Regions from separate parts of the Propioniciclava coleopterorum genome, predicted to be linked through region 2. Evidence: riboswitches for the same ligand, from Rfam matches in the RefSeq annotation. Region 2 holds a riboswitch; the other holds the start of a gene.
The links. Region 2 has a riboswitch for thiamine pyrophosphate ahead of G7070_RS11360 (YkoF family thiamine/hydroxymethylpyrimidine-binding protein). Riboswitches for the same ligand answer to the same signal wherever they lie in the genome.

Region 1 (14,128 bases), 1.3 Mb from region 2:
TCCAGTCCCGGCCACCACACCCGCGCCGCAGCGCGCCCCGTGACCACGGCGCCCGGATCGATCCACCGCACGGCGGCGATCCGGAGCGCGAGATCCTCGGCGGCTCCGGGCGGGCCGTAGACGCCCGGCACGAGGGGCACGAGGCGTCCGCGGGCGGCGCGCCGCCTCGCGCGGGCGTGTTCGGTCGGGGTCCGCGGGCGCACCAGCCGGCCGCCGCTGGGGTCGTTGTCGTCGCTCATGTCGGCAGGTTGGGCGCCGCCACCCCGTTGCCGTCACCGGACGACACCGGGCCGACAACGCCTGTGTCGTCGTGGTGCCACCAGACGATCGGTGGTTCGGCGCATCTCCTTGTCAGCGGGCCGGCCGTCGCACCCGGGCCTGACTGGCGGCACTAGGACGACACCACGCGCCGAGCGCCGGGCCTGGAGCCGCCCTGTGCGGCAGCCGGGAGAGCCGGGAGCGCCGGGAGCGCCGGGAGCGCCGCGAGAGCCGCGAGCACCGAGAGAGTTGTCAGGGCCGCAGGGCGGCCCGGCCGGCGTCGCTGGCGAGCATCCCGCGGGCGTCGTGGCCGACCCCGGGAACCAGGGCCAGCGGCTGCGACCGCTCGATGTGGCGCCCGAACGTCCCGACCAGGTGGGCGTGGTAGTTCAGCGCCCGCTCCTCGCGGTTGGCGCCTTGGGCCTGCGCCCCGCAGGAGCGGTCCAGGCTCGCCGAGCGCGGGTCGTCGTCGGCGGTCCCGATCAGGTAGCGGACGCTGCGGCCCGAGTACCGCTCCCGGATCTCGTCGGCGTCGCCGGTCTCGGCGTCCCCGGCGCGGCCGTCCAGGCCGTAGCGCCACTCGTTGAACGTCGGGCAGTTCTCGATGGGACCCGGACGCTCGGCGGTGAACCACAGGTAGCTCGACGGGTTCACGATGACGTAGCGCTCCAGCATGGTGCGGGACACCGCCGCGTACCGGTTGGTGAACTGACCCCCGCCGGAGAAGCCCACCATCGTCACGGAGCGGTCGCCCATGGCCTCCACCAGGGCGTCCATGACCGCGTAGGACGACACGCCGCCCCGGTCCGGCGAACCCGCGGGCCACGTCATGGGGCCCCAGGCGAAGCCGCCCCGCACCGCGTCGGACGCCGTGGTGAAGTGGGGCGCGACGACGACGGTGTCGGCGGGCTCGCCGCCGAGGGCGTCCACCACCGCCGCGCGCATGCCGCAGGCGCCGCGGTCGAGGCCGTGCACGGCGACGATGATCCGGGTCACCTCCGGCCCGAGGTCCTCGATCGCCGCGGACGCGCAGTACTCGAACGGACGCCCCTCGACGGTGATCCGCCGGGCGAGTTCGCCGCGCAGCGGCTGGCTCAGCGGCTCGACGGCGCAGCCGGTGACCAGCAGCGCCCCGGCGAGGGCGGCGCCCAGCCACGCCGCCGCGCGGCGGCGCCTCACGACCCCACCTCCCGCCGCCAGACGTCGTCGAAGACGTCCACGAGCGTCTCCACGTACGTGCGGCTGAGGTGGTTGGTGTCCATGTAGACGTACGTGTTGCCGATCACGCCGGGGCAGATCGACACCTTGCCCGGCGGGCAGAGCCAGTCGGTGAAGTCGAGGAAGCGCTGGTTCGGCATCTCGGCGAGCGCCCCCTTGGGCCACTCCTCGGCGAGCCTGTCCGAACGCCGGGCGAAGCAGCGCGGGTCGTCGGCGCCGAACCGCTGGACGCACTCGGGCATGTTCACGTCCCAGCGCGGGTTGTCGCGGATGTTGACGATCGTCACCCCCGCCTTCGCCACCGGCGCGATGGCCTCCGCCCACCCCCAGTCGTCGTGCTCGGGGGCGTCGGACCGAGCGGACGAGCCGGTGCTGATCACGTAGTCCGGGCGGAGATCGAGCAGCCACTGCACGGCCTCGGCGGTGTACTCGGGGCACCCCGGAACCTCGGACGGCGAACCGACGCGGCACGCGGGCCGCACGAACGCGATCACCCGCCAGTTCCGCTGGGACGCCAGCGGGATGATCGCGGTCAGCCACTGGTAGGCGTGCGAGTCGCCCACGACCGCGATCGTGCGCTCGGGCGGGGTCAGCCCCTTCTCGTACACCGCGCACCAGCCGAGCTCGGGGTGCGGGGGCATGTCGGGCTCGCCGCCCACGCAGGTGGGGAACTGCACCGGCCAGTCCTGCGCGATGATCGAGTCGGCGGGGCGATGTTGCGGCCCGGGCTGGGGGAGGGGGACGGCGTCGGCGGCGGGGTGGCGCCCGGCGTGAGGACGCGGGCGCCCGGACGCTCCTCGGGCGGCAGGCCCGCCGTGACCCGGGTGTCGCGCTCGACCAGGGCGGCGACGCCGCCGATCACGGACGCGCCGATCAGCGAGAACGCCAGGATCGCGGTCAGCGCGATCGCGCGCTTCCGCAGCACCGCCAGCCCGTGGAACCGCCGCTCCACCAGCCGGGTGGAGACGTCAGCGAGCAGGAAGGACAATCCGATGACGACGACCGACCCGACCACGCCGGTCCGTGGGTTCGTCGTCTCGGTGACGTCGAGGTAGTAGACGTACACCGGCCAGTGCCACAGGTAGAGCGTGTAGGCCCGGTTGGCCACGAAGGTGACCGGACGCAGCGACAGCCACCACGCGGCGTGCCACGGGCTCGTGCTGGGCCCCGCGAAGACGATGAGCGCGGCGGCGGCCAGCGGCGGGACGGCCGCGGCGCCGGGGAAGTCGCCGCGCCCCCAGACGATGCCCGTCACGAGCAGCAGCCCCAGCCCGAGCCAGGACATCGCCGCGCCGAGCCGGCGCTGCGGCGTCCAGGCCGGCACGGTGGCGAGCAGGCCGGCCGCGGTGAACTCCCACGCGCGCGCCCAGGTGCTGAAGTAGGCGGCCGCCGGGGCGGCGTCCACCAGGTGCAGCGCGTACGCGAAGGACGCCACCGTCAGGACGCCGAGCGCGACGGCCAGCGTCCGGCGGATCGGGACGCCGAAGCGGCGCTCGGCCAGCGCGCAGCCGACGAACAGCAGCGGCAGCAGGACGAAGAGCTGGCCCTGGACCGACAGGCTCCAGAAGTGCTGGAACGCGTTGAGTTCGAGCGGGTTGGGCGCGGTGTAGTCGGTCGCCTCCGCGATGAGCTGCCAGTTCTCGCGGTAGAGCAGCGACGCGACGGCGTGGGTGAGCAGGCCGGGATAGCGGGTGGGGGTCTGCAGCGTGACGCCGGCCACCAGCGTCGCCGCGACGACGATGGACGCCATCGGGACCAGCCGGCGGAACCGCTGCACCAGGAAGTCGACGAGGGTGAAGGCCGTGCCCTTGCGGACGAACGACCCGGTCATCAGGAACGCGGAGATGAACAGGAACACGTCCACGCCGCCGGAGACCCGTCCCGACGTCCACAGGTGGTAGGCGACCACCAGCAGGATCGCGAGCCCGCGCAGGCCCTGGATCTCGGGGCGGAAGCCGGGCCGTGCGGCGGGGCCGCGCGGCGCCCGCTCGACGGGACGGCCGTGGGTCACGGCACCCGGTGGGTCCAGGCGTCGGTGAGGAACTTGCCGTCCATCAGCTCGCGCGCCCGGGCGAGCTCCTCCTCGGTGTAGCCGGCCTCGCGCGTCGCGTGGTGGGCGGTGAAGGAGGCGACGAACCGCTCGATGATGACGTCGCGGGGCAGGCCGGTCTGGCTCCGCATCGGGTCGACGCGCTTGTTGGCGGACTTGGTGCCCTTGTCCGACATCTTCTCCCGGCCGATGCGCAGCACCTCGAGCATCTTGTCGGCGTCGATGTCGTAGGCCATCGTCACGTGGTGCAGCACCGCGCCGGACGCGTACCGCTTCTGCGCGGCGCCGGCGATCTTGCCCTTGTCGGAGGCGATGTCGTTCAGCGGCACGTAGCGCGCCTTGATCCCCACGTCGGCCAGGGCGGTCATCACCCAGTCATCCAGGAAGGCGTAGGACTGCTCGAACGACAGCCCCTCCACCAGGCTGCTCGGCACGGACAGGGAGTAGGTGATGCAGTTGCCCGGCTCCATGAACATGGCGCCCCCGCCCGAGACGCGGCGCACGACGTCGATGCCGTGGCGGGCCGCGCCCTCGGGGTCGATCTCGTTTCGGTAGCTCTGGAAGCTGCCGATGACCACCAGCGGGGAGTCCCAGTCCCAGAACCGCAGCGTCGGCGGGCGGGTGCCCTCGGCGACCTCCTTGGTGATCACCTCGTCCAGTGCGACGTGCATGGCCGGGTCCATCGTGACCGGGCCGATGACGTCGAAGGTGTGGTCGTCCCAGCCGGTGGCGTGCCCCAGTGCGCGGCGCACGGCGATGCCGACCGCGGCAGGCGTGAAGCCGATGAGCTGGACGCCGGCGGGCAGCGCGCCGGTGATGGCGTGGGCGATCTGGTCGGCTGAGGACGTGGCCGACAGGCCCACGATCGCGCCGTTGATGTCCTCCAGTGCCTCGTCGGGCTCCAGGAAGAAGTCGCCGCTCACCGCCGCGGACGCGATCCGTCCGTCCTCGGCCTCGACGTCGACCGCCACGAGCTTGCCGCCGGGCACCTTGTATTCACCGCGCATGGCCCCCAGCCTAGTTCGCGGCACTACCCCGGACCCGTCGCGCCGCTGCCCGCGGCGGGCGCGGGCCCGATCAGCCCGGCGGTCACGGGCCGATCAGTAGAGCGGTCACGGGCCCGATCAGTAGGGCGGCGGCTTGCGGGTGCGGGAAGAGACCTGGCTCAGGACGATCGTCAGGACGACGCCGATGATGATCCACATCGTCAGGTCGCCGAAGATGAGGCCGGCGAGGATGACGGCTGGCCACAGGACCAGGCGGCCCGTGCGGATCCAGTCCTGACCGGCCTTCTGCGGGACGCCGCCCTGCTGCCCGTACGGCGCGGGCGCGCCGCCCGAGGTGTAGGGGGCCGGCGGGCCACCCTGGGCGTACGGCGAGGAGGCGCCCTGCCCGGCGTGCGGGGCGGGAGGGTACGCGCCCGGGGTGTACGACGAGGTGCCGGGGACGGAGTTCTGCGACCAGGGGGTGGGAGCGTACGGCGAGGTGCTGCCGAAGGACGGCGACGCCGGCGAGCCGTACGGACCGCTCACGTCGCCCAGGGACGGCCGCGGGTCCGGCAGGTCGCCGAACAGGGCATCGATGTCGGGGGCGATGCGGGCCTCCAGAGCGCGTCCGGACCGCTCCTCGAACTCGGCGTCGCTGAGCCGCCCCGCCTCGTAGTGCTGGCGCAGGCAGTCGACGGCCTGGTCGCGGTCGGCGTCCGAGAGCCGCTGCGGCACGGGTTCGTTGGTCATGCGTCACTCCTTCCGCCGCCCATCCTCGCACGCGGCACAACGCGAGGGCTGCGGGAAGGCCCCGAGCCGCCCCAGATCAGGCCCAGGCAGCGGGACCGGTGCCGCAACGGCGTCCCTGCGTGGCACAGTTGGGGTGGCGTTTTTCATCCCCGGGTCGCAGCGGCGACGCCGTGGGCACAGCAGCACAGGAGGTCTGCGTGAGGGTGGTGCAGAAGTTCGGCGGCTCCTCGGTCGCCGACGCCGCGAGCATCAAGCGGGTGGCCAAGCGCATTATCGACACCCAGGAACAGGGCAACGAGGTCGTCGTCATCGTCTCGGCGATGGGCGACACGACCGACGAGCTGCTGGACCTGGCGGGCGAGGTGTCGCCCAACCCGCGGCCGCGCGAGCTCGACATGCTGCTGACGGCGGGCGAGCGCATGAGCGCGGCCCTGCTCGCGATGGCGATCAACGACCTGGGCTACACGGCGCGCTCCTTCACGGGCAGCCAGGCGGGCGTGATCACCACCGAGAAGCACGGCGACGCCCGCATCATCGACATCACGCCCGGACGCATCGAGTCGGCGCTCGACGAGGGCGACGTCGTCATCGTCGCCGGCTTCCAGGGCGTGTCGCAGACCACGAAGGACGTCACGACGCTCGGCCGCGGCGCCTCCGACACGACCGCCGTCGCCCTGGCCGCCGCCCTCAAGGCCGGCTACTGCGAGATCTACTCCGACGTGGACGGCGTGTTCTCCGCCGACCCGCGGATCGTCCCGGGGGCCTCGCGCATCCCGGAGATCAGCTACGAAGAGATGTTGGAGATGGCCGCCAACGGCGCCAAGATCCTGCATCTGCGCTGCGTGGAGTACGCCGGACGCGAGGGCGTCCCGGTCCACGTCCGGTCGTCCTTCTCGGACAATCCGGGCACCTGGGTCAAGAACATCGAGAAGGAACGCACCGTGGAAGATCCCATCATCACCGGCATCGCGCACGACCGCTCCGAGGCCAAGATCACCGTCGTCGGCGTCCCCGACCGCATCGGTGCCGCGGGCGAGATCTTCACCACCGTCGCCGAGGCCGGCATCAACATCGACATGATCGTCCAGAACGTCTCGGTCGCCGAGGGCACCACCGCGATCTCGTTCACCCTGCCGCAGTCCGACGGCGACAAGGCCATGGCCGCGCTGCGGGACGCCCGCGCCACCATCGGCTTCGCCGACGTCATCTACAACGACCGGATCGGCAAGGTGTCGGTGGTCGGCGTCGGGATGCGCTCGCACCCCGGCGTCTCCGCCACCGCCTTCCGGGCCGTCGCCGAGGCCGGCATCAACATCGAGATGATCTCCACCTCCGAGATCCGGATCTCGATGATCGTGAACTCCGAGCAACTCGACAACGCGGTCCGCGCCGTGCACACCGCCTTCGGCCTGGACTCCGACGGTCAGGCGGTCGTCTACGCGGGGACCGGCCGCTAGCCGGTGGCCCCCCGGGGCGGAGGCTTCCCGGCCGGCATCGTGCTGGGCCGGGTCGGTGCGAGCCTGCTCGTGCTTCCGCTGCTGCTGACGACCTTCGTCCGGATCCCCGCCGGCGTCCTCGCCTGGGCGGCCCTGTGCCTGCTCGGCGTGTTCATCCTGGGCCTGTTCTGCACGCGCCCGTCGGAGTACGACGGGCGCTGGCGCGCCGACCTGGGCCGGGTGGGGCTGTTCACGGCGCTGGTGGTGGGCCTCCAACTCCTCGTCGCGCCCGAGCAGTTGCTGTTCCTGCTGCCCGGCTCGCCCGAGCTCTACACCGCCGCGCAGGTGCTCGGGGCCGCGGGGGCGCTGGCGGCCTCCGTGGCGATCCTCCGAGGCCTGCCGGCGTGGCTGCGCGGCCGCCGCTACCCGGGCCGCGTCCAGTTCCGCGGCGGCGGGGACTCGGTGGTCGCCCAACTGCGCGAGGGCGCGGTGGCGCGGGCGGAGGACCTGCTGCGGTCCGCCCTGCTGTGCGGCCTGGCCGCGACCGGGATGGTCGTGTTCGGCGTCTGGGGCGGCTGGGCCTTCTGGGAGGGGTGGGTGGCGCTCATCGTCGCCTGGCTCCTGCTGGCCGAGCGGCCCTGGGTCACCTGGCAGAGCGAAGGCGCGCGGACGGTGCTGCACGACGTCCCGCGCCCCGGACGCGGCTCGGCGTACGCGGGGTGGCGCGGATTCGCCGCCGCCTGGCTGATGGTCGTCACGGGGTCGTTCTCCGCCGCCCTGGGCGGCATCCGCCCGAGCCCCACGTGGGCGGTCCTCGGGTTCGGGCTCGCCGCCGCCCTCGCCACCGGCCTGCCGGCCACGCTGCTGCGGGGGCGCGAGGACCGGGTCCTCGCCCGGTGGCTGGACGCCGCCCCGGGACGCCGCGCCGAGATCGAGGCGTGGCGCGACCGGACCTCAGGCGACCGCCAGACACCGTTCGGGGATCTGCCGGGGACGGCGCCGTGACACCCCGCCCGCCCGCGTGGCTGATCACGGCGCGCGTGGTGGGGTTCGTCGCGATCATCCCCGCCTTCGTGCTGGGCTTCCCGGGGCTCTCGCGCTACCCGTGGACGCCGACGGGTCTGCTGCCGTGGGCGGCCGCCTGCCTGCTGGGCACCGCGGCGGCGGGGATGCTCTTCGCCACAGACACCCCGACCTGGCGCCGGGACCTGGGGTGGGTGGGTGGCGCGGCGGCACTCGTGACCGGCCTGTACCTGATCGTGGAGCCGCGCGAGGCCTTCGACGCCGTCCCCGTCGCGGTCACGGTGGAGGTGGTCGTCCGGGCGGTCGAGATCCTGCGCGTCGCGGGGGTGCTCGTTCTGCTCGCGGGGGCCGTCGCAGCCGCCCGGAGCCTGTGGGCGCAGCGCGCGGTCGCGGCACCACCGCTGACGTCCCGGGGGCGACCACGATGGACCGGCTGCGGGCCGGCGCCCTGGCGTTGTCCAACGAGGTGGCGCGGGGGCCGGCGCTGCTGTGCGCGCTCCTGGTCCCTCGCTGCTGTTCACGATCGGGGCGGGCGGGGCCCTGTGGGAAGCCTGGGTCGCGCTCGCGGTCGCCGTCGTCCTGTTCTTCGTTCAGCCGTGGCGGGCCTGGAACCGGGGGCGCGCCGCCGTCCTGGAGACGTACCCGCGGCATCCCGACCCGGGTTTCCGGTGGTGGCGGGGGGTGACCGTGGCGTGGCTGATCGCCGCGACGGCGTCCCACACCATGCGCCGCGGTGACCTCACCGGGTTCTTCTGGTGGGTGTGCCTGGTGGTCCTCGCGGGCATGGCGGCCTGGTTCGCGTCGCTGCCGGAGATTTCGCAGCAGGGGCCGAAGGCCGAGGAGCAGGAGTTCGCCGGGTGGCTGCACCGGGGGTCGGGACGCCGCGCCGAGATCGAGGCCTGGCGCGATCGGGCCGGCGCCCCCGAGTCCTTCGGCCCGCTGCCGTGGGAGGACGACTGACCGGGGTCGGGCCGCCTCGGAGGGATCTCCGTTCTCGGCGCGAGGAGGCGAACCGCGTCAGGCGGTTCGCGATGGCGTGTGCCGGCGACCCGCGTCCATCCCGGCGGCCCCGCGGACGCCGACCCCGAGCCGCCCGGCTATGCTGGAGGTCAGACAGGGGAGCGCCCACGGGGGCGCTGAGAGTGCGGAGCGCCGCAGACCCTCGAACCTGATCCGGCTAGCACCGGCGTAGGGAGTCGAGTTCTCTTCGGCCAGGGGCCGACCCCTCCACACAAGGAGGATCACGCATGTCACGCACACAACTGGCCGGGCTCGCCGTCACGCTCGCCGGTGCCCTGGCGCTCGTCGGGTGCACGTCCGGCGGGGCGGCCCCGCAGCCGAGCGCGGCCGCGCCGACGACGCTGACGGTCGTCACCCACGACTCGTTCAACCTGGACGCCGCCCTGCTGAAGAAGTTCGAGGAGAGCTCCGGGCTGAAGGTCACCTACGTCGCGCCCGGCGACGCCGGCACCCTGGTCAACCAACTGGTGCTCACGAAGTCCTCCCCGCTGGGCGACGTCGCCTACGGGATCGACAACACCTTCGCCGGCCGCGCGCTGTCCGAGGACGTCACCACGGCGTACGCGTCCCCGGCGCTGCCCACCCTGGACGCCGCCGCGCTCAAGGCCGACGACACCTCCCGCCTGACGCCCATCGACTTCGGCGACACCTGCGTCAACGCCGACACCCGGTGGTTCGAGGCCAAGGGGATGGCCGTCCCGCAGACCCTGGACGACCTCGCGAAGCCGGAGTACAAGGACCTCCTCGTCGTGCCCAACCCGGCGTCCAGCTCGCCCGGGATGGCGTTCCTGGCGGCCACCGTCGGCGCGAAGGGCGACCCGGGCTACCTGGACTACTGGGGCGCGCTGAAGGCCAACGGGGTGCTGGTGGCCAAGGACTGGACCGAGGCCTACAGCGTCCAGTTCTCCGGAAGCGCGGGCAAGGGGCCGCGTCCGCTCGTGCTCAGCTACTCCACGTCGCCCGCGTTCGAGGTGGTCGACGGGGTCGCGCCCACCGAGGGCCTGCTCCAGACGTGCTTCCGGCAGATCGAGTACGCCGGCGTGATCGCCGGGGCGAAGAACCCCGAGGGCGCGCAGAAGTTCATCGACTTCCTGCTCAGCCCCGAGGTGCAGGCCAACATCCCCGACGAGATGTACATGTACCCCGCCGTCCGCGCGACCGAACTCCCCGAGGAGTGGAAGAAGTTCGCGCCGCTGTCGGACGCGCCCATCGAGGTGCCCGCCGCCACGATCGCGCAGAACCGCGACCGCTGGGTGCGCGACTGGACCGACGCGGTCATCGGCTGACCGTGGGTCGACGCCTGGGTTGGACGCTGGCGGCCGCCGTGCCGCTGGCGTTCCTCGGCGTCTTCTTCGCCTGGCCCGTCGCGACGCTGGTCGCGCGCGGCTTCCTCGACGACGGCGGCCTGTCCTGGGCCGGGTTCGAGGCGGTGTTCGCGGCGCCCCGCACCTGGCGGGTCATCGGCACGACGCTCGCCCAGGCCCTCGCCGGGACCATGGCCTCGGTCGCCGTCGGCGTGCCCGGCGCGTGGCTGCTGTACCGGACCCGGTTCCGCGGCCGCTGGCTCGTGCGCGCCCTGGTGACGGTGCCGTTCGTGCTGCCCAGCGTGGTGGTGGGCGTGGCGTTCAAGTCGCTGGTCATCTCCACCGGGCCGCTCGGCGGCCTCGGGCTGGACGGCTCGTTCGGCCTGATCGTGGCCTCCCTGGTGTTCTTCAACTACGCCGTGGTGGTCCGCACCGTGGGCGCGCTGTGGGCGGCCCTCGACCCCCGGACGGCGGAGGCCGCGGCCACGCTGGGGGCGTCCCCGGCGCGCGTCTGGTGGACCGTGACGCTGCCCGCGCTCGCCCCGGCCATCGCGTCGGCGGCGGCCCTGGTGTTCCTGTTCTGCGCGTCGGCCTACGGCGTCGTGATGGTGCTGGGCGGCGCGGGCTACGGCACGATCGAGACCGAGATCTGGTTCCTGACCAGCCAACTGCTCGACCTGCGCGGCGCCGCGGCGCTGTCGATCGTCCAGCTCGTCGTCGTCGCAGCCTGCCTGATCGTCTCCAACCACCTGCAGGCCCGCCAGGCCCGCGCCCAGAAGTTCGCCACGGACGCGGCGCACGACGCCCCCTGGCGGTGGCGGCGCGACTGGCCGACGACGCTGGTGACCGCCGCGGTCGTCGGCGGGCTGCTGCTCTTCCCCATCGCGACGCTGCTGGAGCGGTCGCTACGCACCGCGTCCGGCCACGGCCTGGACCACTACCTGGCGCTCGGGTCCGCGGGTGGCGGCCCGCTGACCGTCTCGGTCTGGCAGGCCGCCGCGAACTCGCTGCGCACCGCGACGCTGGCCACGGTGCTGGCGGTCGTGCTGGGGCTGCTGGTGGCGCTGGTGGTGTCGCGGCGGCCGCGCACGCCGTCGGGACGCCGCGCGCTCGGCGTCCTGGACGCGGTGTTCATGCTCCCGCTGGGGGTCTCGGCGGTGACGGTCGGGTTCGGCTTCCTCATCACCCTCAACCGGCCGCCGCTCGACCTGCGCAGCTCGATGATCCTGGTGCCGATCGCGCAGGCGATCGTGGCGCTGCCGCTGGTGGTCCGGGTGCTGCTCCCGGTGCTGCGCGCCATCGACCCGCGGCTGCGGGAGGCCGCGCAGGTGCTCGGCGCCGGCCCGTGGCGGGTGCTGGCGAGCGTCGACCTGGCGCTGGTGTCGCGCGGGCTCGGGCTGGCGACCGGGTTCGCGTTCGCGACCTCGCTGGGGGAGTTCGGGGCGACGTCGTTCCTGGCGCGGCCCGACCAGCCGACGCTGCCGGTGATGGTGTTCCGGCTGATCGGGCGTCCCGGCCTGGAGAGCCAGGGCATGGCGATGGCGGCCGCGGTGGTGCTCGCGCTGGGGTGCGCGGTCGTGATGGGGATCGCTGAGACAATGAGGCCGAAGGAGGCCACGACGTGGTGAACGGACTCGACATCGCCGACGCGGTGGTGCGCTACCAGGTGGCGGGCCAGCCCGCGCCCGGACGCCGCCGCGCCGCCCGGGACGCCGTCCCCGTGACGCGCGAGGCGCCGACGGATGCCGTGGCGCCGGACGGCACGATCACGGCGGTCGCGGGCGTCAGCCTGCACGTCGAGCCCGGAGAGATCGTCGCGTTGCTGGGGGCGTCCGGCTCGGGCAAGTCCTCCCTGCTGCGCGCGGTCGCCGGCCTCGAACCGTTGGCCGCGGGACGCGTGTCCTGGGACGGCGCCGACCTGGCCGGTGTCCCGACCCACAAGCGCAACATGGGGCTGATGTTCCAGGACCCGGCGCTGTTCCCGAACCTCAGCGTCGGCAAGAACGTCGCCTACGGCCTGCACAAGCTGCCGCGGGCGCGGCGCGCGGGCGTTGTCGAGCGGTTCCTCGAACTCGTCGGGCTGCCCGGGTACGCTTCACGGCAGGTCAGCGAGCTGTCCGGCGGCCAGGCGCAGCGCGTCGCGCTGGCCCGCTCGCTGGCGCCCGAGCCGCGGCTCATGCTGCTGGACGAGCCGCTGTCGGCGCTGGACCGCGCGCTGCGCGAGCGGCTGGTCGGCGTCCTGTCGGAGGTGCTGCGCGCCACCGGCACGACCGCGATCCACGTCACGCACGACCAGGACGAGGCGTTCGCGCTGGCCGACCGGGTCGGGGTGATGGCCGCGGGGAAGCTGCTGCAGTTCGACCGCCCGGAGGTGCTGTGGCGCCGCCCGGTCAGCGTCGAGGTCGCCACGTTCCTGGGCTACGACCTCGTCCTGACCCCCGAGGACGCCGAGGCGCTCGGAGTCGGGACGCTGCGGGCGACCGCCCCCGTCGCGCTCGGCCCGGAGAGCCTCTTCCAGGACGCCGCCGGCGCCGAGCTTGCCATCGTGGATCAGCTCGCGCGGCGGGGTTACGTGGAGGTCGGCGTCCGGCTGCCGAGCGGGCAGCGGGCCGAACTGCGGGTGCCCGACCGACTGGACGCCGAAACCGTGCGTGTGCGGACGGACCCCGACGCGGTGTCCGTCGTGCAACCCGGCTAGGAGGGTGCGGCTCCTCGACGTTATGCTTGAAACATCAAGCAAATTGGCGAGAGGGAAGACATGTTGATCGGGATCGTGGTCGGATCGATTCGCGAGGGGCGCACGGGCCTGCAGATCGGCGAGTGGGTCAAGGCCCAGTCGGCCGGCCGGGACGCCGAGTACACGCTGATCGACCTGAAGGCGTTCGACGTGCCGCTGTTCGACTCCGCCACCCATCCGATGATGGCCCGCAAGCGCTACGCCGACGCGCGGGTGCAGGCGTGGAGCGACGCCATCGACGCGTGCGACGCGTTCGTCTTCGTCTCCCCGAGTACAACCACGGCGTCCCGGGCGCGTTCAAGAACGCCGTCGACAGCCTGGGCTCGGAGTGGCAGGGCAAGCCGTACGCGGTCGTCGGCTACGGCTCGGTCGGCGGCGTCCGCGCCATCGAGAACTGGCGCCAGATCCTGGCCAACTTCTCGATGATGGGCGTCCGCAACGAGATCAACATCAACCTGTTCAGCGACGTCCACGACGGCCGGTTCCGCCCGACCGCGCGACAGGACGCCTCCCTGCAGGAACTCTTCGGCGCGCTGGAGTCGCTGACCGAGCGGCTCGAGGTGCCGGCCCAGCGCCTCAGCGCCTGATCAGCGGCGCAGCCCCACTCGGACGCCGTCCGCGATCGCCGTCGCCACGGCGTCCCGGGTGGCGGGCTGCCGCAGCGCGGACCAGTCGTCGGGGTTGTTGAGGTTGCCCACCTCGACGAGCACGCCCGGCGTGGCCGTCAGCCCGTTGAGCGCGGCGATGTTCGCCCGCGGGTCGATCGGCATCTCGGGCGTCCCCTTGTAGTTGGCCGGCCGGATCGGGGTGGCCCGAAGCCCACTCGCGACCGCCTCGGCCAGCCCCTTGGACGCCTCCTCGACCGTTCGACCCCCGGCCATCTGCGGGGCGTAGATGATGTGGAACCCGCGCTTGCCCGCGGCGTCGGAGTCGGCGTGCAGCGAGACCAGGGCGTCCGCGCGGGCCTGGTTCGCCAGGGTGGCCCGCCGGTCGTTGCACGGGCCGAACGTCGTGTCGTCGACGCGGGTGAACGTGGTCGCGGCCCCAGCGCGCGCAGCGCGGCGGCGGTCCGGCGGGCCAGATCGAAGTTCAGGGAGTGCTCGCCGGTGCCGTCGGGGGCGGTCGCCCCGGAGGTGTAGCACGGCACCCGCAGACCGTTGGTGGTGATCAGTTCGCCGCTGCGCTCCTTGTCGTAGACCCCCGCGTGACCGGGATCCACCACGATCGTGAGCCCGGACAGCGGCCCCGTGACCGTCGCCGGCGACGTCCGCGCGACGGGGTCGAGATCGAGCCCGACCACCGCCGGCGGCGTCCGGTCGGCGGCCTGGCAGCCGCCGAGCGCCAAC
Region 2 (14,128 bases):
CCACGGCGTCCGGCACGGGCGCACCCAGGAGCGCGCGCAGTTCCAGTTCGGCGGGTAGCCAGCAGCCCTGGCCCACCAGGACGCGCAGGTCGGCGTCCGAGAGGGCGCGCGGGTGGACGTCGTGCCGAACCCGACCGCTGCGGTCGAGCACCAGCCAGCGGGACGGCAGGCCGTCCAGTCCGTCCTCGCCGGCGAGTTCGTCGAGGCGGTGCTCGACCAGCACGTACGCGGCGCCCGTCGCACGCAGCGCCGACGCCAGGGCGCCGCGCACCGCGTCCACGCCGTCGGCGTCCAGCATGGAGGTGGGCTCGTCCAGCAACAGCAGCGGCGGCTCGGGGGCGATGGCGCCCGCCAGCGCCACCCGCTGCAGTTCGCCGCCGGAGAGCTCCCCGGTCGCCCGGCCGGCGAGACCGGACGCGCCCGCCCGGGTCAGCGCGAACCGCACCGCGGGCCAGATGGCCGGCGCGGGCGCGCCGAGGTTCTCCAGCGGGAAGGCCACGTCGTCGACGACGTCGGGCAGGCACACCCCCGACTCGGGGTCCTGCGCGACCACGCCGACCAGGTCGGCCAGCCCGGCCACGGTGCTGTCGGCGACGCTCCGGCCGGCGATCTCGGCCCGCCCGGTGACGTCGGCGTGGATCGCGTGCGGCACCGCGCCGTGCAGCAACCGCAGCAGCGTCGACTTGCCCGACCCGCTCGGCCCCAGCACCAGGACGCCCTCGCCGGGACCGATGACCAGGTCGAACGGGCCGACGCCGTCCCCGGAGCCGAAGACCGCCTCGAGCCCCGAGGTGGCGACCAGCGCGGCGCCGGGCACCTCAGCGCTCCCGCCGCTGGGCCGGGACACCGACCCCGCCGCGCGCCGCGGTGAACTGGTCCAGCACGCCGGTGGCCCGCAGCGCGTCCACGACGACCCGGGCCAGCAGGCCGCCCAGCACCACCCCGGACGCCAGTTGCAGCGCCAGCCGCAGGGGCCAGATGTCCTGGCCGAACCAGTCGAACCGGAACGCGGAGAAGCAGAAGACGAACCCCGCGCCGAGCAGTCCCGACACCGCGAACCGCGCCCAGCCGAAGCGCCGGTAGCGTCCCAGCGCGAAGGGCAGCTCGCTGCCCGCGCCCTGGATGGCGGCCGCCACCATGAGCAGCGGACCCACCGGCGAGCCCAGGAAGACCACCTCGACCACCGAGGCGATCACCTCGGCGATGATGCCCACGAACGGACGCCGGATGATCGCCACGGCGATCGGCGCCACGATCAGCCACCCCCCGAGCAGCACGTGCTGGGCCAGGTCCCCGGCGGGCCCCATCAGGACGGCGAGCAGATTCCACGCCTGCACCAGCACCCAGTACAGGAAGCCGAAGACCACCCCGAGCATCACCATCAGCACGATGTCGCGCAGTGGCAGGGCGCGTGTCCCGCGCGCCGCGGGCTCAGGCGTCGACACGGGCGTGGCTGGGGCTGTTCACGGACACGGTCAGGTGGCTGGTGACGTGCTGGACGGTGCGCCCGACCATGGTCCAGCCGGCGAAGGCGGTCGCGAGGACGTCGCCGAGGTCGCCGGTCAGCCGGGTCACGAAGTGCGAGGACCCCTGGAAGGTGCCGTTGCCGCGGGCCAAGTCGATCGCCGCCTCGATGTCGCGCATGTGGTCCGGGGCGTGGTCGCCCACGGCGATGTCGGCGAGCGGGTACAGCGCCCACTCCGCGGCCGCGAACCGGCCGGTGCGGCGTCCCGCCGGTGGCGCGACGGGACGCGGCCCGGCGCCGCCGGGCGCCGAGCAGCGGGCCTCGCCGGGGCAGCCGCGCGACAGGTGCACCGACACCGACGCGTGCTCGCCCGTCTCCGCGACCGCCGCGGCCAGGTCGGTGACCCACCGGAGCAGCGCGTCCTCGGGCCCGCCCACGTAGGTCGACACGTCGCCGGTCTCGACCACCAGGCCCGAGGCGTCCAGGTCGCCCAGGGCGCCGAGGATCACCTCGGCGTAGCGGTCGCTCATCACGGCCACCGTGACGCGGGCGCCCACGCCGAAGCGCAGCGGGTCCTCCCGCAGGGCGGCGGGCTCGGCGGAAGGTGGTGCGGTGGGGGTCATCATCGTCTCCTTCGTGCGGTTCGTCGCACGAGGAGGATGGACGCCGGATGCGTGTACCTCGAGATTCGCTTCCTTCGCCGGCATGACCCGGATCAGGTTCAACGGTCGGAGTATGAGAACTCCCTCTCAGTCCGGCTTCTCCGGACTCCCGTGCTTCGCGGCCAATCTAGCAGCGCTCCGCCGGCCGACCCGCGCCCGATCCCGGGTGAGACGCCGGCGGTCGCCGGGCCGGAACCGGCCCGGGGTTGCCCGCCGTCTAGACTGGTCGCCATGACCAAGAGCGTTGTCGTGGCCGCGCCGCGTGGGTACTGCGCCGGGGTCGACCGTGCCGTCGTCACGGTCGAGAAGGCCCTGGATCTGTACGGCCCGCCCGTCTACGTCCGCAAGCAGATCGTCCACAACAAGCACGTCGTCGAGGACCTCGAGCAACGCGGCGCCATCTTCGTCGAGGAGCTGTCCGAGGTCCCCGAGGGGGCCACGGTGGTGTTCTCGGCGCACGGCGTCAGCCCCGCGGTCCACGACGAGGCGAAGAGCCGTCAACTGAAGACCATCGACGCGACCTGCCCGCTCGTGACCAAGGTGCACCACGAGGCGAAGCGGTTCGCCGGACAGGGGCAGCAGATCCTTCTGATCGGGCACGCCGGCCACGAGGAGGTCGAGGGCACCATGGGCGAGGCGCCCGACCGCACCATCCTGGTCGAGCACCCCGACGACGTGGATCACGTCGAGGTCGAGGACCCGTCGCGGGTGGCCTGGCTCAGCCAGACGACCCTCAGCGTGGACGAGACCTGGGAGACCGTCACGCGGCTCCGCGAGAAGTTCCCGCTGCTGATGGACCCGCCGAGCGACGACATCTGTTACGCGACCCAGAACCGGCAGTCCGCGGTGAAGCAGATCGCGGCGCACTCCGACCTCGTGATCGTGGTCGGCTCGCAGAACTCGTCCAACTCGGTTCGCCTGGTCGAGGTGGCGCTGGAGGCCGGCGCGAAGGCGTCCTACCGCGTCGACAACGCCGGCGAGATCGACCCGGCCTGGCTGGAGGGCGTCGAGTCCGTCGGCGTCACCTCGGGCGCGTCGGTGCCCGACATTCTGGTGCAGGGCGTCCTGGACTACCTCACCGACCGGGGCTTCCCGACCGCCGTCGAGGAGCGTCTCACCGAGGAGAACCTGACGTTCGCGCTGCCGCCCGAACTCCGCAAGGACCTCAAGCAGGCCAAGGGCCGCTGAGCAGGGGATCCAGCTTGCGCAGGACGCGGTGCCAGCGGGGCGCCCGGCGGCCCGCGGTGATCGCGATCCCGGCGCAGTACTTGCTGATCGAGCCCGGTCGCTGGCCGAGGCGGTGCAGGAGTTGGTCGGCGGTGCTGCGTCCGGTTGCCGACTTCGTCTCCACCAGGACGCCGCCGCGTCCGACCAGCGCGCCCGCGATCGAGCCGTCGAAGGACAGGTCGATGTCGCACGTCAGCCGGACGCCGCCCACCGGATCCACGAACGTCGCCCGGCGGTAGCGGCTCACTAGGCTGGGGCGCAGCGTCTCGGCCGGCGGGTCGCCGTTGAGGTGCGCGTCGATGAACCCCAGCCCGTCCTGAGAGCCCTGCGGCGCCAGGCGATCCATCGCCTCCGCCGCCCACGGCACCCGGTGCTTGACCGTCTCGCCGCGCGCGCCCTTGGCCTTGACCTCCAGGACCGTCAGGTCGGTGTCGAGGTAGCTGCGGGTGCGCACCTTGTACCTGATCCGCCGCCCCTGATGGTGATCGCGGAAGAACCGGAGATCAGGGGTGTCGAAGTAGACCGACAGGTAGTCGAAGACGCGGATGTCGCCGATCTCGAGGACGCGCAGGTCGGGCCCCAGGCCGTCCAGCAGGCGGCTGAGGACGCCGAGCGAGACCAGGTACTTCTGGTCGACGCGGGTCTGGAGTTCGGCGACGGCGTTGACCTCGTCGAGCCCGATGGCGTCCCGATGCGCGGCGAGGTCCTGCAGCAGGATGCGATCGGCCCGGTGCGCGGGCGCGGGCGCAGGCACGAGCCGCCGCCCGACGCGCTCGGGGGCCAGCGTCACGAGGTGTAGGCGTCAGCGCGCGAACGCAGCGGCGCGGTGATGGGGGACTGCGGCGTCTCGGGGGCGCGGTGCGGAAGAGCGGGGCTGGGGATGGCGGCGTACCGCGGGCCGACGTGCCGGATCGGGGCGTACCAGACGTCGAGGACGGTCAGGTCGCGGACGAGGTCCACCTCGTGCACGCTGATGCGGCGCACGGGCGCGCCGAGCCGGATCGACACGGTCCGCTCGAGGAGGTCCGGGTCGAGGATGGCCTCGTCCAGCGTCAGCGTGATCGACGTGATCCGGCGGGCGACCTTGGGGTGGTCGGCGATCGTCACGACGAGCAGGATCAGCGCGGACAGCGTCGGGGTGACCCACCACGCGAACGGCGCGAGGCCGCCCAGCAGGCCGAGCGCCAGCGCCGAGAAGTAGTAGGCGATCTCGCCCTGGCTGATCGCGTCGGACCGCAGGCGGATGATCGACAGCACGCCGAACAGGCCCAGCCCCAGGCCGACGCTCGCCTCGGTCGTTCCCAGAGCGAGCGTGACCGCCATGACCCCGACGTTCAGCGTCAGGAAGGCGAACATCAGATCGCGTCGATGGTGACGGGGGTAGTACAGGGCGACGGCGAGGATCGTGGCCGCGACGAGATCGGTCCCGACGGCCACCAGGCTGGCGAACGAAAGCATCCAAGTCCTAGAGGAGGCAACGCCGACACAGGTGCGTCGGCGGGGTGTGCACAAACACCGGAAGGTTAACGGAAGGTGAACGATCGCGTCACGGGAGGGGATCCCTCCCCCGGGTGGCGTCGCGGACCCCGCGGGCTAGCCCGACAGGCGCTTGGCCAGCGCTTTCGCCTCCTTCTTCGGTGCCCGGGATCCCCACCAATCTCCTGCGCGGAACTTGGCATCGCCGAGGTCTTCGAGCGCCTGGATCAGGTCGGCCACCCGTCCGGGATCGGCATCGGCGAGCGGCCGCAGCGCGTCCACGAGGGCCTGGGACGCCGCGAGGATCGCCTTGCGGTCCCCGGACGCCGACGCCGCCGCCACCGCCGCGCGCGCCTCCTCCAGCGCGGACGGCCGCTCCGCCGGGCCGTCGGCCGGGACGGGCTCCGCGGGCGTGCGGTCGGGGGCTGCGGGCTCGGCCGGGAGCGGCGCCGCGGGCTCGGCCGGGCGTGATGCCGCAGGCTCGGCCGGAAGTGACGCCGCTGGCTCGGGTGCGAGCGGGGCCACGGGCTCGGCCGTGACAGGTCCCGCGGGCTCGGGCGCGACGGGCTCGGGCGCGCGGGGTGCGGGAGCCTCGGCAGGGGCCGCCTCCGCCTGGGCCGGCTCGGCAGGGGCCGGTGCGGGCGCCGGCGCCGGACGCTGCGGGGGCACGGGCGCCGGTCCCGGACGGGGGACGGGAAGGGCCGGGGCGCGGGGGCCGGGGGCGTCGGCTCGGGCTCGGCCGGGGCGGCGGGCTCGCGGCCGGGGCCGGGCGCGGCTGGGGTGGGGCTCGTCGCCGCCGGGCTCGAAGCCGCAGCGGCCTCGTCGGGGGCGGTGGCGACCGGGGCGGCCGCGTCGGCGACGGTGCGGTGCGCGCGGGTGCTCGCGGCCAGGGACTCGTCGTCGGGCAGGTCGTCCCAGTGCGGTGCCGGCCCGGGGCCGGGCAGAGCGGCGCCGCGGGCCGACGCCAGCGCGTAGGCGGGGTCGGGCACCGACGCGACGGCGGTGCCGCGCGGGTCGGCGGCCCGCAGCGCCCGGGTCAGCTCGTGGAAGCTCCGCAGCGAGCGTTCGGACGCCTCGGCGTCCCCGGTGGCGCGCTCGGCCTCGGCGCGGGCCAGCGTCGCGACGGCCAGCCAGGCGGACAGCCCCTCGGGGCGGCGCAGCGACCCGTACCGGTCGAACAGCGAGGCGAGGGCGTCGCGGGCGTCCGCGGCCTCGTCGGAGCGCAGCAGCGCGTCGGCGAGCGCGGTGACCGCGGCGAACTGGGCGGCCAGCCGGTCCCCGGCGCGGGCCTCGGACGCCGCGAGCGCGGCCGCGGCCTCGGCGGCCAGGCCCGCCTGCGCGACGGCCTCCTCGAGGTGTCCGGCTCCGGCGAGGTCGCGGGCCAGGTCGGCGCGGGCGTGCGTCTCGGCGTCGAGCGCGGCGTCCCCGAGCGCGGGCCGGGCCGCGGCCCAGCCGTCGGCCAGGGTGCGCCGCGCCGCGATCGCCTCGGGCAGCGAGCCCGCAACGGGCAGGCGGTCGGCCAGGTCGCGTCCCGCGTCGGCCAGCGGCGTCACGAACCGGCCCGCCTGACCGTCGGCGGCCCGGCCCCGCGTCACCTGGGCGTCGAGGGACGCGCGGGCGACCTGCGTCGCCTCCCGGGCGAACGCGGCGGCGTCGGACGGCAGGCCGGCGGCCCAGCGGGCGTCGCCGGCGAGCAGCAGGGCGTCCACCAGGACGCGGTCCTCGGCCGCGTCCGCGCGGCCCTCGCGGGCGCGCGCCGCCGCGGCGTCGGCGTACGCGTTGGCCAGGGCCAGGTCGCCGTCGGCGAGGGCGCCGCGGGCGCGGGCCTGCAGCAGCCAGGACGCCGTGCGCCCGGCGAGGTAGGGGACCAGGTCGACGTGCGGGAGCAGCCGCATCCACCCCCGCGCGGCGGCCGCCATCTGGCCGGCGGCCGACGGCTGCCCGAGCCCGGCCTGCACCGCGGCGAGCTGCGTGGTCGCCGTGACGAACCGGACGCCGTCGTCCACCGGTGTGAAGGGGCCCACCGCCCCGTGGAGGGCCACCAGGCCGTTGGCGCGCGTGAGCGCGTCCTGGGCGTCGGCGGCGGCCTCGGCGTGGTCGTGGGCCAGCAGCCGCAGCGCGGTCACCTCGTTGAGGGCGTCCACGAGCGGCTCGGCCACCGACACGTCGCTGGCCGCCCAGCCCCGCAGCTTCTTCACCTGCGAGGCGGCGTCCTTGAGGCGGCGCGGGTGGGGATCGGACGGGCTCATGCGGGCTCCCTCGGACAACACGTGGGGGATGGTCCCCTCAGGTTACGCGACGACGCCGACCCGGGCGGGGAGCCCGGATCGGCGTCGACGGTGTGACAACGGGTTACTCGACGTCGCCCTGCACGACGCGGGTCGGCGTCGCCTCGGTCGAGGACTGCTTGCCCGCCGCGGCGCGATCCAGCAGGGCGCGCAGGTCGAAACCGGTGGCGTCGGAGACCAGCTGCATGGTCTGCGTCAGCGTGTCGGTCACCTGGCGCGGGAGCTGGCTTGCGCCGTCGGAGGAGATCACCGTCAGCTTGTCGATGCTGCCCAGCGGCGACGCGACCTTCTCGGCCATCGACGGCAGCACCTCGACCAGCATCTGCAGGACGGCCGCGTCGTTGTAGTTCTTGAACGCGGCGGCGCGCTTGTCCATGGCCTCGGCCTCGGCCTGGCCGACCGCCAGCGTCGCGGCGGCCTTCGCCTCGCCCTCGGCCCGGACGGCCTCGGCCTCGGCGATACGGCGGGCCTTCTCCGACTCACCGCGCTTGGCGCCCTCGATCGCCTCGGCCTCGGCCAGCGCCGAACGGCGGGACTTCTCGCCCACACCGGTCAGGCGGGCCTTCTCGGCGTCGGCCTCGGCGTTCGCGATGGAGGCGGCCTTGTGGGCCTCGGCCTCGAAGATGGCCGCGTTGCGCTGCGCCTCGGCGGCGGTCTCCACGCGGTAGCGCTCGGCGTCCGCGGGGCGGCGGACCTCGGTGTCGAGCTGACGCTCCTTCAGGGCGGCCTGCGCGACGGCGACCTTCTCCTGCTCCATCAGGATCGCCTGGTCGCGGTCGGCCTGGGCCAGCGGGCCGGACGCGGCGGCCTGCGCGCGGGCGGCGTCCGTCTCGGACTGGATCTCGGCCTGCTTCAGCACGAGCGCCCGCTGCGAGATGGCGATCTCCTGCTCGGCGGCGATCTGGGCCTGCTCGGCCTCCCGCCGGGCCTCGGCCTCGGCGACCGCGGCGAGGCGTCCGACCTTGGCCGACTCGGGGCGTCCCAGGTCGGAGAGGTAGGTGCCGTCGTCGGTGATGTCCTGGATCTGGAACGTGTCCAGCACCAGGCCCTGGCCCGTCAGGGAGGACTCGGACTCGTCGGTGACGCGCTGGGCGAAGGCCGCGCGGTCGCGGATGATCTGCTCGACGGTCAGCGAGCCGACGATGGAGCGCAGCGAGCCGGCCAGCGTCTCCTGGGTGAAGGTCTCGATCTCGTCCTGCTGGGACAGGAAGCGCTGCGCGGCGGCGCGGATCGAGTCCTCGTTGCCGCCGACCTTGACGATGGCGACGCCGTCCACGTTCAGCTTGATGCCCTGGCCGGACACGGCGTTGCGGATGGTCACCATGATGCGGCGCGAGCTGAGGTCCAGCACGTGGAGGCGCTGGATGAACGGCACCACGAAGATGCCGCCGCCCATCACGACCTTCTGCCCGGACAGGTCGGTGGAGACCAGGCCGGTCTCGGGGTTGCGCACCTCCTTGCCCTTGCGTCCGGTCAGGATGAACGCCTCGTTGGGTTTGGCGACCTTGTAGCGGCTGGCGACCAGGAGGCCGACCAGCACGACGAGGACCACCAGGCCGATGATGGCGATGGTCATGGGGGACAGGGGCATGGGGCGTTCCTTTCGAGGAGCGTCAGGGGATCGGGGGCGGCAGGACGGGGTCGTCCTCCCGCTTGACGGGGGTGACGGCGACGGCCGTCGGGGAGACCACGGCGGAGACCCACACCTCGGAGCCCTCGGCCACCGGCTGGGCGCAGCGGGCGGCGTACTTGCGCACGTGGCCGCCGACGTTGAGGCGCACCTCGCCGTAGCCGTCGGCGGGGATCGCGGTGATGACGTAGGCCGGGTGGCCCACGAGGGTGTCCACCCGGAAGCTCGCGGAGTCGTCGCGGCGCAGCGCGCGGGTCAGCTTCACCGCGCCGAGGGCGGCGAGCGCCCCGACGACCAGGCCCACGACCACGGCGATCGCGGTGCTGTCGGAGACGGCCAACCCGATGGCGCCGCCGAAGCCGAAGGAGCCCACGAAGGCCGCGATGCTCGAGACCGAGAACAGGTCGTTGTCGAGCGCGTCAAGGTGGAGCGCGCCGTCCAGCACATCGCCGAGGACGAGCGCCAGCACGACCAACACGATGCCTGCCCCGCCGAGCACGAGGAAGGTGGTCACGTCGGTCTCCTCACGCGAATCGGGACGGGGATCTCCGGTCCCGGGTGTTCCGATTTCCACTCTATCGGTAGGACCGGACAACCCGTGGGAGACCGGTTGTTCTGGTCGGCCCTGCTGGTCGGGACGCCGGGCGCGATCCGGCGGTCGGCCGGGCCGGTGGGTTCCTCGTCGCGCCCCGGACGCGTCAGGCGGCCACCGCGAACTCGGCGGCGTCGTGGCCGGCGCGCCGGGCGAGGGCGTCGGCAGCGGCGCGGAACGCCGGCTCGGCGCCGCGGGGCAGCGGACGGTCGGGCCGCAGCTCGACGCGGAACCGCCCGGGCCGCTCGGTGCGCTTCCACGCCCCGACCCGCCGCAGGTCCCAGATCGCAGGGCCGCCGCCGGACTCGCCGTACTTGGCGACCGAGTCCGCGGCGCCGGGCAGCGGCAGCACCGAATGGGTCAGGACGGCCTCGTCGAAGGTGGACAGCAGCCACGCCCCCGCGGCGCCGGTCTCCCCGGTCGGCCCGCTCGAGCGCGCGGACGGACGCCGCTCGTCGAGGGCGCGGGTGCCGGCCAACAGCTCGACGTCGTCCACGACCACGCGGGTGACGCCGTCGCCGAGCTCGCCGATCGCGGCCGCGATCTCGGTCCGGGTCAGGCGGGTCCAGCGCTGCAGGTCGGCGACCGCGACCGGCCCGTGCGAGGCGAAGAACCGCCCGACCAGCTCGGTGACCGCCTCCGCGCGGGGCCGCGGCGCGGCGGGCGGGAGGACGCTGTCGGCGAGGACGTAGGTGTGGCCGTTGAGGCCCGCGGGGTCCACCGGCCCCGAACAGACGAGGCCCTCCAACTCGGCGATCAGGCACACGTGCGACACCTGCGCCCAGAACTCCGGGTGCGACCGGTCCAGGACGCCGGCGCCGACGAACGCCGCGCCCAGCTCCGCCCGGGTCCGCGGCCCCTCGGCGACCTGGGCGAGCAGGAAGTCCAGCCGCGGCGTCCGATCGGCGGGCTCGGCCAGCCCGAGCCTCCGGTGCCGCGCCGCCATCCCCGACAGCACCTTCGGGGAGGTGAGCGCGAGCAGCCAGCGGACGTCCTCGGCGGCGACGTGGTGCCAGGTCGGGCGCAGCACGTGGGTGCGCACGACGCGGCCGGCGTGCAGCGCGGCGGTCGCCTCGGCGGCGGTGGCCCGGGTGCGCTGCGCGAGCGAGTCGTGGGCCAGCGGCACGTCCTGGGACTGCACGGCCAGCGACTCCCGGACCGCGCTCACGGGGTCCGGCGCCGGCGTCCCGGTGAGGCGCTGCAGCGCGAACCGGATCTCCCACAGCTCGCGCACATCCCTGACCCGCAGCCTAGGAGACGCCGGGGGAGGGGCGGGCACGGCCCCCTCCGGCGGCGCGCCGGCGGCCGCTAGCGTGGGGGTGTGAGCCAGACCTTCACCACCCGCGCCCTGCTGTTCGACATGGACTCGACCCTGGTGGACTCCACCGCCGTCGTGGAACGCGTCTGGACGCAATGGGCCGCCGAGCACGACCTGGCCGCGGCTGACGTCCTCGCGGTCATCCACGGGCGTCAGGGGCACCTCAGCATGGCCGAACTGCTGCCCCACCGCTCGCAGGAGGAGAACCTCGCCGACAACGCGGTGATGCTCGCCCGCGAGCTCGACGAACTCGACGGGGTGGTCGAGATCCCCGGCGCCGCCACACTGCTGGCGTCGCTGGGGGACGCGTCGCACGCGCTGGTCACGTCGGCGACCCTCGAGTTGGCCACCGCCCGGATGCGGGCGGCGGGGCTCGCGATGCCGACCGCGGTGGTGACCGCCGAGTCGGTGACGCGGAGCAAGCCGCACCCGGAGGGCTTCCTGCGCGCCGCCGAACTCCTGGGCGTCGGGCCGACCGACTGCGTGGTCTTCGAGGACTCCGCGTTCGGGATCGAGGCCGGGCTGGCCGCCGGGATGCGCGTCGTGGGCGTCGGCCCGACCGCCGCCCGCCACAACCCGACCTGGGCGGTCGACGACCTCACCGGCACGCGCGTCGTGCCGGTGCCCGACGGGCTGCGCGTCACCCTGGGCTGAGCCGATCCCAGCGGGCGGCCGGTGCCGGCGGGGCAGCCGGTCTCAGCGGGTCGCGGACGCGGCGGCGCGGGCCGCGGAGGGGAGCGCCTCGGCGATCCGGTTCAGGGCGGCGTCGTCGTGCGCCGCCGAGAGGAACCAGGCCTCGAACACGCTCGGCGGGAGCGCCACGCCGGCGTCCAGCATCGCGTGGAAGAACGGCGGGTACCGGAACGTGTCGGCGGCCTTGGCGTCGGAGTAGGTCGCCACGCCGCGGGCCGCGGCGTCCTCGCCGAAGAACACGCTGAACAGGTTGCCGGCGGTCTGGATCCGGTGCGGCACACCCACCGCGTCCAGCGCGTCGGCGAGCGCCCGCTGCACCGTCAGCGAGGCGGCGTCCACCTGGGCGTAGGCCGCGGCGTCCGCGAGGGTGAGCGTGGCGATGCCGGCGGCGGTCGCCAGCGGGTTCCCCGACAGGGTGCCCGCCTGGTAGACGGGTCCGACCGGGGCGAGCAGGTCCATCAGCGCGGCGGGGCCGCCCAGGCCTGCCAGCGGCATGCCGCCGCCGACGACCTTGCCGAACGCGAACAGGTCGGGGGTGTAGGTCGGGTTCTGGACGCCGGCCTCCAGCCCCCACCAGCCGGACGGGCCGACGCGGAAGCCGGTCAGCACCTCGTCCAGGATCATCAGGGCGCCGTGCGCGGCGGTGATCCGGCGGATCGCCTCGTTGAAGCCCGGCAGCGGCGTGACGATGCCCATGTTCGCCGGGGCGGCCTCGGAGATCACGCACGCGATCTCGGAGCCGCGCTCGGCGAAGACCGCCTCCAGCGCCGCGACGTCGTTGTACGGCAGGACGATCGTGTCCCCGGCGGACGCCTTCGTGACGCCCGCCGACCCGGGCAGCCCGGCGGTCGCGACGCCCGAACCCGCCTCGGCGAGCAGCGCGTCGGAGTGGCCGTGGTAGCAGCCGGCGAACTTCACGATGACGTCGCGCCCGGTGGCGCCGCGGGCGATCCGCAGCGCGGTCATGGTGGCCTCGGTGCCCGTCGAGACGAACCGCACCTTCTCGGCAGCGGGGACGCGCCCGCGGATCAGTTCGGCCAACTGCACCTCGGCGGTGGTGGGGGCGCCGAAGCTCAGGCCGCGGGTCGCGGCGTCCTGCACGGCGGCGACCACCTCGGGGTGCGCGTGCCCGAGCAGCGCCGGGCCCCACGAGCACACCAGGTCGACGTACTCGCGGCCCTCGATGTCCACCACGTGCGGGCCGGACGCCGACGCCAGGAACACCGGCGTCCCGCCGACCGAGCCGAACGCCCGGACCGGGGAGTTCACCCCGCCGGGGATCACCTCGCAGGCGTGGCGGTAGACCTCTTCCATCGACAGGTGCCCGGGCATGATGTCCTTCCGGTTGGTGGAGCGGGGAGGGGCCGCGCGGGCGCGGCCGACCCGTCCATCCTCGCACGCCGGCCCGGTGGCTCAGCCCGCGTGCTCGATCTCCAGCGCCTCGTCGAACTCGCGTTCCACGGCCGGGTTCGGGCGGTGGGTCGCCAGCGAGACGGCGACGGCCACCAGCAGGTTCAGCGCGAAGGCGGGCAGGATCTCGTACAGCTCGAAGACGCCGCCCAGCGGGTTGAGCACGAGCTTCCACACGAACACGGTGACCGCGCCGACGACCATGCCGGCAGCGGCGCCGGCCGCGGTCAGGCGCCGCCAGTACAGGCTCAGCACGATCGTCGGGCCGAAGCCGGCGCCGAAGCCGGCCCAGGCGAACGCCACCAGCCCGAGGATGGTGTCGTTGCGCTGGGCGGCCAGGGCGGCGGCGACGACCGCCACGATCAGGACGCCGATGCGGCCCAGCCATACACCGCCGGACGGGGTGAGGGGCTTGGTGGAGAAGGCGCGGTAGATGTCCTCCACCAGCGCCGACGACGTCACGAGCAGCTGCGAGGAGACCGTCGACATGATCGCGGCCAGGATCGCCGCCAGCAGGAAGCCGGCCGCGAGCGGGTGGAACAGCAGCTGCCCCAGCGCGATGAAGACGCCCTCGGGGTCGGGCAGCGCGGCCTGGTCGTGCCGGAAGATCGCGATGCCGACGAACGCCGTCAGGGTGGCGCCGAGTGTGGCGGTGAGCATCCAGCCGATGCCGATGCGGCGTCCGGCCTTGGCCTCGGCGGGCGACGTCAGCGCCATGAAGCGGACCAGCACGTGCGGCATGCCGACGTAGCCCAGCCCCCACGCGATCGCGGAGATGATGCCGATCGGGGTGCCGCCCTCGAACCAGGTCAGGAGCTTGGGGTCGACGGCGTTGATCGCCTCCACCATGGCGCCCGGGCCGCCCAGGTGGATGATGCCCACGATCGGCAGGATGACCAGGGCGACGACCATCATCATCCCCTGCACCACGTCGGTCCACGAGACGGCCAGGAACCCGCCGACCAGGGTGTACAGGACGGTGACGACGGCCACCAGCCCCATCCCCACGAAGTAGTTCATGCCGAACGACGTCTCGAAGAAGGTGCCGCCGGCGACCATGCCGGAGGACACGTAGAGGGTGAAGAAGATCAGGATGATGGCGCCCGAGATCAGGCGCAGGAGGTTGGAGTCGTCCTTGAGGCGCGAGCCGAGGAACGAGGGGATGGTGATCGAGTCGCCGGACACCTGGGTGTAGGCGCGCAGCCGCGGCGCGACGAACTTCCAGTTCGCCCAGGCGCCGACGAGCAGGCCGATCGCGATCCAGCCCTCGACCAGGCCGCTGACGTACAGCGCGCCGGGCAGGCCCATCAGCAGCCAGCCGGACATGTCGGCGGCGCCGGCGGACAGCGCCGAGACGAAGGGGCCCA

Region 1: another riboswitch for thiamine pyrophosphate. It lies ahead of G7070_RS05510 (thiamine ABC transporter substrate-binding protein); the one in region 2 lies ahead of G7070_RS11360 (YkoF family thiamine/hydroxymethylpyrimidine-binding protein).

What each region holds. Positions count from the first base shown of each region.
Region 1 covers NZ_CP049865.1:1,126,464-1,140,591, reverse strand. Annotated here, with positions in the region: gene G7070_RS05555 (DUF559 domain-containing protein) at 1-239, opposite strand, end outside; gene G7070_RS05550 (alpha/beta hydrolase) at 511-1,437, opposite strand; gene G7070_RS05545 (SGNH hydrolase domain-containing protein) at 1,434-2,153, opposite strand; gene G7070_RS05540 (acyltransferase family protein) at 2,066-3,487, opposite strand; gene G7070_RS05535 (lipoate-protein ligase LplAB) at 3,484-4,533, opposite strand; gene G7070_RS05530 (DUF1707 SHOCT-like domain-containing protein) at 4,651-5,262, opposite strand; gene G7070_RS05525 (aspartate kinase) at 5,460-6,719, shown strand; gene G7070_RS05520 (hypothetical protein) at 6,723-7,703, shown strand; gene G7070_RS05515 (hypothetical protein) at 8,211-8,681, shown strand; TPP riboswitch at 8,827-8,933, shown strand; gene G7070_RS05510 (thiamine ABC transporter substrate-binding protein) at 8,969-10,027, shown strand; gene G7070_RS05505 (ABC transporter permease) at 10,030-11,673, shown strand; gene G7070_RS05500 (ABC transporter ATP-binding protein) at 11,667-12,743, shown strand; partial or broken gene G7070_RS19785 (NADPH-dependent FMN reductase) at 12,804-13,369, shown strand; gene G7070_RS05490 (N-acetylmuramoyl-L-alanine amidase) at 13,370-13,924, opposite strand.
Region 2 covers NZ_CP049865.1:2,382,263-2,396,390, forward strand. Annotated here, with positions in the region: gene G7070_RS11350 (ABC transporter ATP-binding protein) at 1-817, opposite strand, end outside; gene G7070_RS11355 (ECF transporter S component) at 819-1,445, opposite strand; gene G7070_RS11360 (YkoF family thiamine/hydroxymethylpyrimidine-binding protein) at 1,432-2,088, opposite strand; TPP riboswitch at 2,141-2,250, opposite strand; gene G7070_RS11365 (4-hydroxy-3-methylbut-2-enyl diphosphate reductase) at 2,359-3,315, shown strand; gene G7070_RS11370 (polyphosphate polymerase domain-containing protein) at 3,293-4,144, opposite strand; gene G7070_RS11375 (DUF4956 domain-containing protein) at 4,141-4,812, opposite strand; gene G7070_RS19460 (hypothetical protein) at 4,948-5,070, opposite strand; gene G7070_RS11380 (hypothetical protein) at 5,058-7,079, opposite strand; gene G7070_RS11385 (flotillin family protein) at 7,183-8,709, opposite strand; gene G7070_RS11390 (hypothetical protein) at 8,732-9,262, opposite strand; gene G7070_RS11395 (DNA glycosylase AlkZ-like family protein) at 9,447-10,574, opposite strand; gene G7070_RS11400 (HAD-IA family hydrolase) at 10,662-11,312, shown strand; gene hemL (glutamate-1-semialdehyde 2,1-aminomutase) at 11,355-12,683, opposite strand; gene putP (sodium/proline symporter PutP) at 12,765-14,128, opposite strand, start outside.